One region of the Streptacidiphilus alkalitolerans genome, then DNA from elsewhere that is predicted to be linked to it. Evidence: riboswitches for the same ligand, from Rfam matches in the RefSeq annotation. Region 1 holds a riboswitch; each other region holds the start of a gene.
The links. Region 1 has a riboswitch for cobalamin ahead of ACEZDG_RS30935 (cobalamin biosynthesis protein). Riboswitches for the same ligand answer to the same signal wherever they lie in the genome.

Region 1 (3,217 bases):
CAGCGTCCCGTACATGGCGGCGAAGACGCCGCCGCGGTCGATGTCGCCGACCACCACCACCGGCAGGCCGGCCGCCACCGCCAGGCCCATGTTGGCGATGTCCCGGTCCCGCAGGTTGATCTCGGCGGGGGAGCCGGCCCCCTCGCAGACCACCACGTCGTAGCGGGCGCGCAGGTCGGCCAGGCAGTCCAGGGCGATCCGCAGCAGCGCCGGCTTGCGCTCGCGGTAGTCCAGCGCGCCGACCTCGGCGACCGCCTGCCCCAGCACCACCACCTGGCTGCGCCCGTCCGCCCCGGGCTTGAGCAGCACCGGGTTCATCGCCGCCTCAGGCTCCACCCCGGCCGCCGCGGCCTGCATGGCCTGGGCCCGGCCGATCTCGGCGCCGTCGTTGGTGACGAAGGAGTTCAGCGACATGTTCTGCGCCTTGAACGGCGCGACCGCGACCCCCTGCCGGGCCAGCCAGCGGCAGATCCCGGCGGTGACCACGCTCTTCCCGGCGTCCGAGGTGGTGCCCGCGACCAGCAGCGATCCGCGCAGTGGGCCCTTCATCGCGGTCCCCTTCGCAGCAGCAGGCTCAGCCCGGCCGTGGCGAGGACCGCCAGCAGCCCGACCCGCCGGGACAGTACGCAGGCCCGCTCGATGTCCTCGACCCGCACCGCTGGCAGCTCGGCGCCCAGCACCGCCCGGTGCTCCACCCGGGCGCCGTAGCTGAGCGTGCCGCCCAGCCGCACCCCCAGCGCGCCCGCGAAGGCCGCCTCGGCCTGCCCGGCGTTGGGGCTGGGGTGCGCCGAGGCGTCCCGGCGCCAGACCCGCCAGGTCTCGCCGCCCCGCCGCCCCCCGGCGGCGGCTGCGGCGACGGTGAGCAGCGCGGTCAGCCGGGCCCCGGGCCAGCCGGCCAGGTCGTCCAGCCGGGCCGAGGCCCAGCCGAAGCGCAGATGGCGCGGCGAGCGGTGGCCGACCATGGCGTCCAGGGTGTTCACGGCGCGGAAGACCAGCAGCCCGGGCACCCCCGCGACCGCGCCCCAGACCAGCGCGTTCACCACCGCGTCCGCGGTGTTCTCGGCCACCGACTCGACCACCGCGCGGGCGATCTGCTGCTCGGTCAGCCCCTCCGGGTCGCGTCCGCACAGGTACGGCAGCCGGGCCCGGGCGGCGGCGAGGTCGTCGGCCTCCAGCGCGGCGCCGATGGTCCTGGCCTCCCGTACCAGGGAGGCGCCGCCGAGCACGGTCCAGGTGGCGGCGGCGGTGAGCAGCACCGAGCCGGTGCGGGTGCGGGCGGCGGCGCGGTCGGCCAGCAGCGCGGCCCCGGCCACCGAGCCCGTGCAGAGCGCGGTGAACAGCGCTCCGGTGTCCCTGCGGTCCCGCCAGAGCCGGCGCTCGGCCGCTCCGGCGGCCCGTCCGAATCCGGCCACCGGGTGCCCGCGCCGGGGATCGCCGAAAACGGTATCGGCGGCGTGGCCGAGGAGGAGGCCGAGTGCTGTCGTGGTGGCCGCGCTCGCGCGCACGGCGGTCAGCGGGGAGGCTGAGCGGGGAAGGGGACGGCACCGGGGGGTGGTGGCGGCAGGGCAGCGCGCATGGCGTGGATGTCCTCACTCAGGGTCCGCGCCCTGGATCGACGAACCGGGGGCGAGAGTCTCCTGGCTCCCGGATCGACGCGTCCCCGGGGTTCCGGTGATCAGAACCTCGGGGACGCTCCCCGGTGACAGTGGCGGGACCGCGCCGGACTGGGGGTCTCCCCCTTCACCGGACTTCCTCTCCATGCCTCCGAACAGCTTGGCGCTCGATCCCACCACGCCGCCCGACCGACCGTCAACACAGGTCGGACGGCCGGGGTCAGGCCGCGGTGTCCCCGCTCTGCGGCAGCGCGGGGGGCGCGGTCGAGGCCGGGAGCTGCAGCGGCGCGCGGACGGCGCGCAGCAGCTCCACGGTCGACTCGTTCTGGACCACCAGGTCGACCGGGCTGGTGGGCGGGCGCAGGACATGGTCCTCGAACCAGGACATGCCGAGCAGGACGGCGAGGCCGAGTGGAGCGGTGATCAGGCACAGAAGGACAGGCATGGGCACCCCAAGGTGTCGAGTGCTGCGGTCTTCCGAATACCGGCTTCCCCCGGTTTCCAGGGTCTGCCAGACTCGCCCGATCCGCATCTCGGAGTGTCCCGAGCCGACTCCGCAGAGTCAGTTCCCGGGGTTGCCGCCCAGGTCAGCGCCCAGGTCAGGGCCCGGCTCAGTGCCGCCCGGAGACCACGTCCGCCGCCTTGGCGATGGGCGAGGTGCCCGCCCGCCCGCCGCGCTCCTGCCGGTCCGCCGCGTAGTAGGCGGCGTACATGCCGTGGACGCCGATCCAGCGCAGCGGCTCGGGCTCCCAGGCCCTGACCCGGTGCCCGACCCAGGGCAGCCCGGTCAGGGCGGTGTCGGAGCCGCTGCCGAGCTCGCGCAGCACCAGGTCGCGCAGGGTGCGCGCGGCCAGATTGGTGGTGCTGACCCCGCTGCCGACATAGCCTCCGGCCAGGCCGAGCCCGGTGGCCCGGTCCAGGTCCACGGTCGAACACCAGTCCCGGGGCACACCGAGCACCCCGGACCAGGCGTGGTCGATCCGCACCTCGCCGGCGGCGGAGCCGGCGGCCGGGAAGAAGTCCGTGACGATCTGCCGCAGCTGGTCCACGGTCCGCTGCGGGGTGGTCCCGTCGTTGTCGGTGCGCGAGCCGAAGCGGTACGGGACGCCGCGTCCGCCCAGTGCGATCCGGTCGTCGGCGGTGCGCTGCGCGTACATGTAGGCATGCGCCATGTCGCCCAGGGTCTCCCGCCCGGACCAGCCCACCGCCTCCCAGAACGAGGCCGGCAGCGGCTCGGTGACCACCATCGAGGAGTTCATCGGCAGCCAGGACCGCTTCTCGCCGCGCAGCGCCGCGGTGAAGCCCTCGGTGGCCCGCAGCACGAACCGGGCCGACACGGTGCCCCGCGCGGTCACCGCCCGGGCCGGCGCGCCCGACCCGCCCGGGACGATCTCGGTCACCGTGGTGTCCTCGTGCACGGTCACCCCCAGCGCCTCGACCACCCGGGCCAGCCCCTGGACCAGCTTGGCCGGCTGGATCCGGGCGCCGTGCGGGGTCCAGCTGCCGCCGAGCGCCCCGGCCACGGCGATCCGCTGCGCCGTCTCGGCCGGGCCGAGCAGCAGTTGGTCGGTCTCGCCGAAGGAGTGCTCGTTCTCGACGTAGGC
Region 2 (3,217 bases), on a different contig from region 1:
ACATCAGCCCGGCGGCGACGGCCAGGACCGCCACCACCGCAGCGCGCCACACAGCTCTGACATGCATGGTCACGGCCGCGGGCGGGTGCGGGTCTTGCGGCTGTAGCTGATGTAGATCCCGATGCCGGCGCCTGCGGCCAGACCGACCAGGATGAGCCACCAGGCGGAGAAGCTGGCATTGCTGGACTTGTCGGACTTCTCGGAGGCGCTCGCGCTCGCGCTGGAGGACGGTGCGGGGGTCGCGGCCGGGGCCGGGCCGGTCGCCTCCAGTTGGGCGACCAGGTCGGCAGTGCCGAAGCGCTGCGGGTCGATCCCGGTCGCCCTGGCGTCCAGGATCATCAGCGCGAGGGCCGTCGCCTGCGGGGTGCCGTTGCCCTGGGCCCAGGACGCGCCGTTCTGGCGCAGCCACTCGACGGCCTGCTTGGCGTCGTCGGACCGGCCGTTGTTGGCGAGCGCGAGCGCGGCCCAGGCGGTGCCGGCGTAGTCGGGCGCGGGCTTGGCACCGGCCAGCTGGGTGGTCAGGTGCCCGCTGCCGGAGCTGAGCTGCCGCGCCAGGTACTGGGACGCGGCGCCCTTGGAGTCCGAGCAGTTGGCCGCGGGCGCCGACGACGGGGCCGACGAAGAGGCCGACGACGGGGCGGAGGCGGACGAGGAGGCGGACGAGGAGGCCGGCGCGGCCACCGGGAGGGAGCCGGAACCGGCGGCCAGCGCCGCCTGCGCGCTGGCGAAGTCATTGGCGACCAGCTTGCCCGCCTTGTCCGGCTGGTACGCGAAGGCGCCCTGGACGGCCGTGGCCGCCGTGCAGCCGAGCTGGAAGCCGTGCAGGCCGTCCAGTGCGGACTTGCCGTCCTTGGTCACCGTCGCCGGGTCGGTCTTCGCCGCGTACAGGGCGCTGACGACCAGTCCGGTCGAGTTGCCGTCGCTCGGGGTGCCGGGGTTGTAGGACCAGCCGCCGTCCTTGTTCTGCACGGTCCTGAACCAGGCCACGGCCTTGGTCACGGCGTCGTCGTGGCCGCCGAGGGCGACCAGGGCCTGCACCGCCGACGAGGTCGCGTTGCTGTCCTCGGTCGTCGCCGTGCACGCCTTGGTCGGGTCCGCGTTGTAGGACGGCCAGCCGCCGTCCGCGCACTGCTGGCCGGTCAGCCAGCTGATCGCCGAGTCGGCCGGGGTGACCCCCTGGGTGTGCAGGGCGAGCAGGCTGAGGCCCTGCCGCCACACGCCGTCGTAGGTCGGGTCGCTCTTGCCGTAGAGCCCGGCGGGAACGGGGACCGGGCTGGCGGTGGCGGCGAGCGCGGGCGCTGCCGAACCGGCCAGCACGGCGGCGGCGGTCAGCGCGACGGCGCCCAGACGGGCGGCGGTGAACATGATGTGGTGGTGCCTTTCGAAGAGCGGGGGGCGACCGTAGACCTCGACGGGGCCGCTCGCTTCCTGACGGGTGTTCCGGCTGAACGGTTGCGGGTCAGCGCCGGAATCGCACCGGCTTCCCCCGTCAGGAGGCGGATCAAGCAGATCAAGTTGTGCGGCCACTGTATCCGGCCGCCTCCGCCCCGCCCCGACGCGCCCCGGCCGCGGGCAACCCACCGGTCCCGCTCAGGTCGCGCGGTAGAGCAGCGGCTCGGCGCCCTGCAGTTCCTCGGCCAGGCCGGTCTTGACCAGGCGGCGGACGTGGGCGGCGGCCTCGGACAGGGCCAGGTGGCGGGAGACGAAGCCGAGCTCCGACCACGGCCGGTTCCAGTGCATCCCCATCGCGCACTGCCACAGCGTCAGCGGCTCCCGCTGGAGCTGGACGTGCAGCTCCGCGAGCCGCAGGGCGTGGTGCTCCAGCAGTTCGCCGACCCGGCCGGCCGCGTCCGCGAAGCGGTACTGGTGCGCGGGCAGCACCTCCTGCGGCGCCAGCAGGGCGATCCGTTCCAGTGAGTCGAGGAAGTCGCCGAGGGGGTCGGCCGGCTCGTCCCCTTGGTTCTCCGGGTAGAGGCTGACCACCGGGCTGATCGTCGGCAGCAGGTGGTCGCCGGAGAGCAGCCGGGTGGGCCGTCCCGGCTCGTCCAGGTAGAGGCAGACGTGGCCGGGGGTGTGCCCGGGGGTCCAGAGCACCCGCAGGTCGCGGCCGGGCACTCCGGCCGACTCGCCGTGCACCAGCTCACGGTCCGGGAGGGTGGTGGCCAGCGGGGCCTTGCCGCTGCCGAAGCTGCTGAGCGCGGCCAGGTGCTCATCGGGGACGCCGGAGTCGCGCATCAGCTCGGCCATCCGGCCGAGCCAGTGGGTGGGGCTGCTCTCGTGCAGGGCGCGGACCACGGCGGCCTCGGCGGCGTGCATCGCGATCCAGGCACCGGACTGCTCCTGGACGTGGGCGGAGAGCCCGTGGTGGTCCGGGTGGTGGTGGGTGACGATCACGCCGTGCACGTCGGCGAGGGCGAAGCCGGCCGCGGCGAGGCCCTCGGCGAGGGCGGTGCGGCCGGTGGGGTCGTCCCAGCCGGTGTCCACCAGGACCGGGCCGCGGTCGCTCTCCAGCAGGTAGACCAGGGTGTAGCGGAGCGGGTTGTCCGGGATCGGGACGGTGATGCTCCAGACTCCTCCGCCGATGTCCTGGGTGGCGGGTGCCGGGGCGGGGACCCTTGCGGGGGTCTCGTGGGCGGGCATGCTGCCGTCCTCTCCGAGCGCACAGAATCTAGAACATGTTACTTGTTTGGCACAACTAGTCGGGGAGCCTACTGCACGACCGTTGCCCTCAATAAGTAGAACTGATATCAGTTCTATCAACCGCCAAGTGACGGTTCGTCAGATGTCGATCCGGAGGACCGCCATGACCGAGCTAGTGGAGTACGGCGAACTGTTCATCGGCGGGGAGATGGTGGCCCCGGCCGGGCAGGACGTCATCGAGGTGGTCTCGCCGCACACCGAGGAGGTCATCGGCCGGGTCCCGCACGCCTCCCGGGCCGACGTCGACCGCGCCGTCGCCGTCGCCAGGAAGTCCTTCGACCAGGGCCCGTGGTCGCGGCTGCCGCTGGAGGAGCGGCTCGCGGTGGCGGAGCGGATCAGGGACGGGATCGCCGCCCGGGCCGACGAGATCGCCCGGGTGATCAGCGCGGAGAACGGCTCCCCCTACTCCTGGAGCATCCTGGCCCAGGCCTACGGGCCGATGATGATCTGGGACTCGGCCATCGCCACCGCCCGCGCGTTCGCCTTCGAGGAGCACCGGGCCGGCGCCCTCGGGCCG
Region 3 (3,217 bases), on a different contig from region 1:
CCATCACCACCTCAGCCAGCCCGCGCTGTCGCAGCCGCAGGCCGGTCCGGCCCTCCCACGCCCGCTCTCGCTCACCGTCACCCGCCACGGCCAGAGCACCGCCAACGCCGCCTTCGCCGCCGCCGAGGCCGCCGGGGCGCTGGACACCGGCATCACCTGCCGGGACGCCGACCTCACCCTGACCGCCCTGGGCCGGGCCCAGGCGAGCGCCCTCGGCCGCAGGCTGGCCGCCCGTACCGAGGGGCCGCTGCCGCACAGCCTGTGGGTGTCCCCGTACCTGCGGGCCCAGGAGACCGCCGAGCTGGTCGTCGCCGAGATCGACCGGGCCGGGCTGCCGCTGCCCGCGGTCCGCACCGACGAGCGGCTGCGCGACCGCGAGCTGGGCATCCTGGAGATGGTCACCAAGGCCGCGATCGAGCTGTACCACCCGGCCGAGGCGGCCCGCCGCCGCCTGCTCGGCGAACTGCGCTGGCGCCCCCCGGGCGGCGAGTCGCTGGCGGACGTGGCCCTGCGGCTGCGCAGCCTGCTCCGCGACCTCTACGAGGCGGAGGAGTCGCGCCGGGTGCTGCTGGTGGCCCATGACGCGGTGGTGCTGATGCTCCGTCACATCCTGGACGACCTGGACGAGGCGGCGATCCTCGCCGTGGACCGGGCCGGCACCGTCGGCAACGCCTCGATCACCCGTTGGTCCCGCACCCCGTCCGGCCGGCTCGCGCTGGACTGCTACAACACCACCACGCACCTGGACCAGCGGACCACCTGACTAGCGGACCCGGCGGCGGCGGGAGAGGGCCAGCAGGCCCGCACCGCCGCCCAGGCACAGCAGCGAGGCCCCGGCGGCCACCGCCGTCCGCGGCGGCCCGCCGGTCTCCGCCAGCTGCGGCGCGCCGCTCGGCCGCCGGACCTGCCGCAGCACCCGGAACAGCCGGGGGTCGGAGATCCCCACCGGCAGCGCCGCGGTCTCGCCCTCCAGCGTCACCGGCGCGTAGCCGATCGCCATGGTCACCCACTGCCCGGTCGGCGCGCCGGTGGAGAACCGCATCCGCAGCGGCACCGCCGCCTTCCCGCGCGCCGCCAGGGACAGCCCCTGCGCCGGGCCGACCAGGCCCATCAGCACGCCGTTCTCGGCCACCATGGCGGACCCGTGCCAGCCGCCGCGTCCGGTCCGCCACTGCATCCGCACGTCCCCCCGGCGCAGCGACCTGCCCCGCGAGCCGAACACCACCACCGGGAGCACGCCGGCGCAGCGCGCGGGCGTGCTGTTCCCGGCCTTCAGGGTGAACCCCGACCAGGACCCGCCGGCGTAGTAGACCTTGTGCAGCTTCTGGTAGGCCAGCGCCAGCGACGGCTTGGTGAAGGTGGCCGGATCCAGCCCGCAGACCCGTACCGCCGGGGCCGCGGTCGCGACCGCCTCCGCCGTCCCGGCCGTGCCCGCCAGTAGCAGCCCCGCGGCGACCCCGGCCGCCATCCCGCGCCGCACACCCGTCCCGAGCACCGTCATCCGGTCCTGCCTCGCTCCCGCTCACGCGCGGAGGGCCTGACGCCCCCGCGAACACTCCCGAATCTGACACATCGACAGATGCCGCGCCTTCCGGCAGCGCTGCGGGGGTGACTGCGTGCACTCGCGACACTACATGTAGGGGTGCTTCTGGAAAGCACCCCTACATGTATGCTCATCTCGCTGACGACGCAGGGGAACCCGGTGCGACTCCGGGACTGCCCCGCAGCGGTGAGCGGCCGTACCCAGGTATGCGCCCGCGAGTCCGAGTACCTGCCGACAGCTCGTTCCGAGGACACCCCGGGACGACGTACGTCCGGGCCTCGCGGGTGGGCCGGGGACGCGTTCCGTGCTGCCTCCGGCGCAGCGACGTCGCGCTCCCTCCTGCCTCCCGTCAGCGGCCCACCGCCGACCGGCCGCCAACGAGGAGCGCACAGTGACGATCACCGAGACCGCAGCGACGACAGCAGTCCCGCACCAGGGCGACAGCCCCGACTCCCCCGGCACCACGCTGCTGCGCGTCCTCACCGAACGCTCCCCCGACCTCACCGAGGTGGACCCCGGCCGGGTCGCCGCCGCCGCGCTGCGCGGGCGCAGCTCCGTCGCCGACTACGCCGAGCTGCGCGGCCTGGCGATCGAGGCAGCCGCCGGGCTGATCGCCGAGGACCCGCAGTACTCCCGGCTGGCCGCCCGGCTGCTGGCCGAGGAGGTCCGCGAGGAGGCCGCGGGGCAGGGCGCGACCTGCTTCGCCGCCTCCATCGCGGTCGGCCACCGGGAGGGCCTGATCGGCGACGGGACCGCCGCGTTCGTGGCCGCCCACGCGGAGGCACTGGACGCGGTGGTCGACTCCGCCGCCGACGACCGCTTCGAGTACTTCGGCCTGCGCACCGTCTACTCCCGCTACCTGCTGCGGCACCCGATCACCCGTCAGGTGCTGGAGACCCCGCAGCACTTCCTGCTCCGGGTGGCCTGCGGGCTGCAGGTAGGAGGTGTGGAGCGCAGCGACTCGGACAAGGGTGGCGGCGGGCGGCGGGCGGGCGGCGTCGAATCCGTGGCGGAGGTGGCCGAGCTGTACCGGCTGATGAGCCGGCTCGAGTACCTGCCCTCCTCGCCCACCCTGTTCAACTCCGGTACCCGGCACCCGCAGATGTCCTCCTGCTACCTGCTGGACTCCCCGCAGGACGAGCTGGACTCGATCTACCAGCGCTACGCCCAGATCGCCCGGCTCAGCAAGCACGCCGGCGGCATCGGCCTCTCCTACAGCCGGATCCGCTCCCGAGGCAGCCTGATCCGCGGCACCAACGGCCAGTCCAACGGCATCGTGCCGTTCCTGCGCACGCTGGACTCCTCGGTCGCCGCGGTGAACCAGGGCGGCCGTCGCAAGGGCGCCGCCTGCGTCTACCTGGAGACCTGGCACGCGGACATCGAGGAGTTCCTGGAACTCCGCGACAGCACCGGCGAGGAGGCCCGCCGCACCCACAACCTCAACCTGGCGCACTGGGTCCCGGACGAGTTCATGCGCCGGGTGGACGCCGACACCGAGTGGTCGCTGTTCTCCCCCGGCGACGTGCCCGAGCTGGTCGACCTCTGGGGCGCCGAGTTCGACGCCGCGTACAGCAAGGCGGAGGCGGCCGGCCTGGCCATCCGCAGCATCCCGGCCCGTAGCCTCTACGCCCGGATGATGCGCACCCTGGCGCAGACCGGCAACGGCTGGATGAC

Region 2: it holds a riboswitch for cobalamin, as region 1 does, so the genes downstream of both, ACEZDG_RS27955 (prenyltransferase/squalene oxidase repeat-containing protein) here and ACEZDG_RS30935 (cobalamin biosynthesis protein) in region 1, are expected to answer to the same signal.
Region 3: it holds a riboswitch for cobalamin, as region 1 does, so the genes downstream of both, ACEZDG_RS22660 (ribonucleoside-diphosphate reductase subunit alpha) here and ACEZDG_RS30935 (cobalamin biosynthesis protein) in region 1, are expected to answer to the same signal.

Annotation. Positions count from the first base shown of each region.
Region 1 covers NZ_JBHEZX010000018.1:64,901-68,117, reverse strand. The annotation lists gene ACEZDG_RS30940 (cobyric acid synthase) at 1-549, opposite strand, end outside; gene ACEZDG_RS30935 (cobalamin biosynthesis protein) at 546-1,505, opposite strand; cobalamin riboswitch at 1,631-1,755, opposite strand; gene ACEZDG_RS30930 (hypothetical protein) at 1,834-2,058, opposite strand; gene ACEZDG_RS30925 (NAD(P)/FAD-dependent oxidoreductase) at 2,225-3,217, opposite strand, start outside.
Region 2 covers NZ_JBHEZX010000014.1:209,593-212,809, reverse strand. The annotation lists gene ACEZDG_RS27960 (SCO2322 family protein) at 1-67, opposite strand, end outside; gene ACEZDG_RS27955 (prenyltransferase/squalene oxidase repeat-containing protein) at 70-1,365, opposite strand; adenosylcobalamin-variant (AdoCbl-variant) riboswitch at 1,426-1,496, opposite strand; gene ACEZDG_RS27950 (MBL fold metallo-hydrolase) at 1,591-2,640, opposite strand; gene ACEZDG_RS27945 (aldehyde dehydrogenase) at 2,804-3,217, shown strand, end outside.
Region 3 covers NZ_JBHEZX010000010.1:65,470-68,686, reverse strand. The annotation lists gene ACEZDG_RS22670 (histidine phosphatase family protein) at 1-763, shown strand, start outside; gene ACEZDG_RS22665 (hypothetical protein) at 764-1,501, opposite strand; cobalamin riboswitch at 1,653-1,793, shown strand; gene ACEZDG_RS22660 (ribonucleoside-diphosphate reductase subunit alpha) at 1,935-3,217, shown strand, end outside.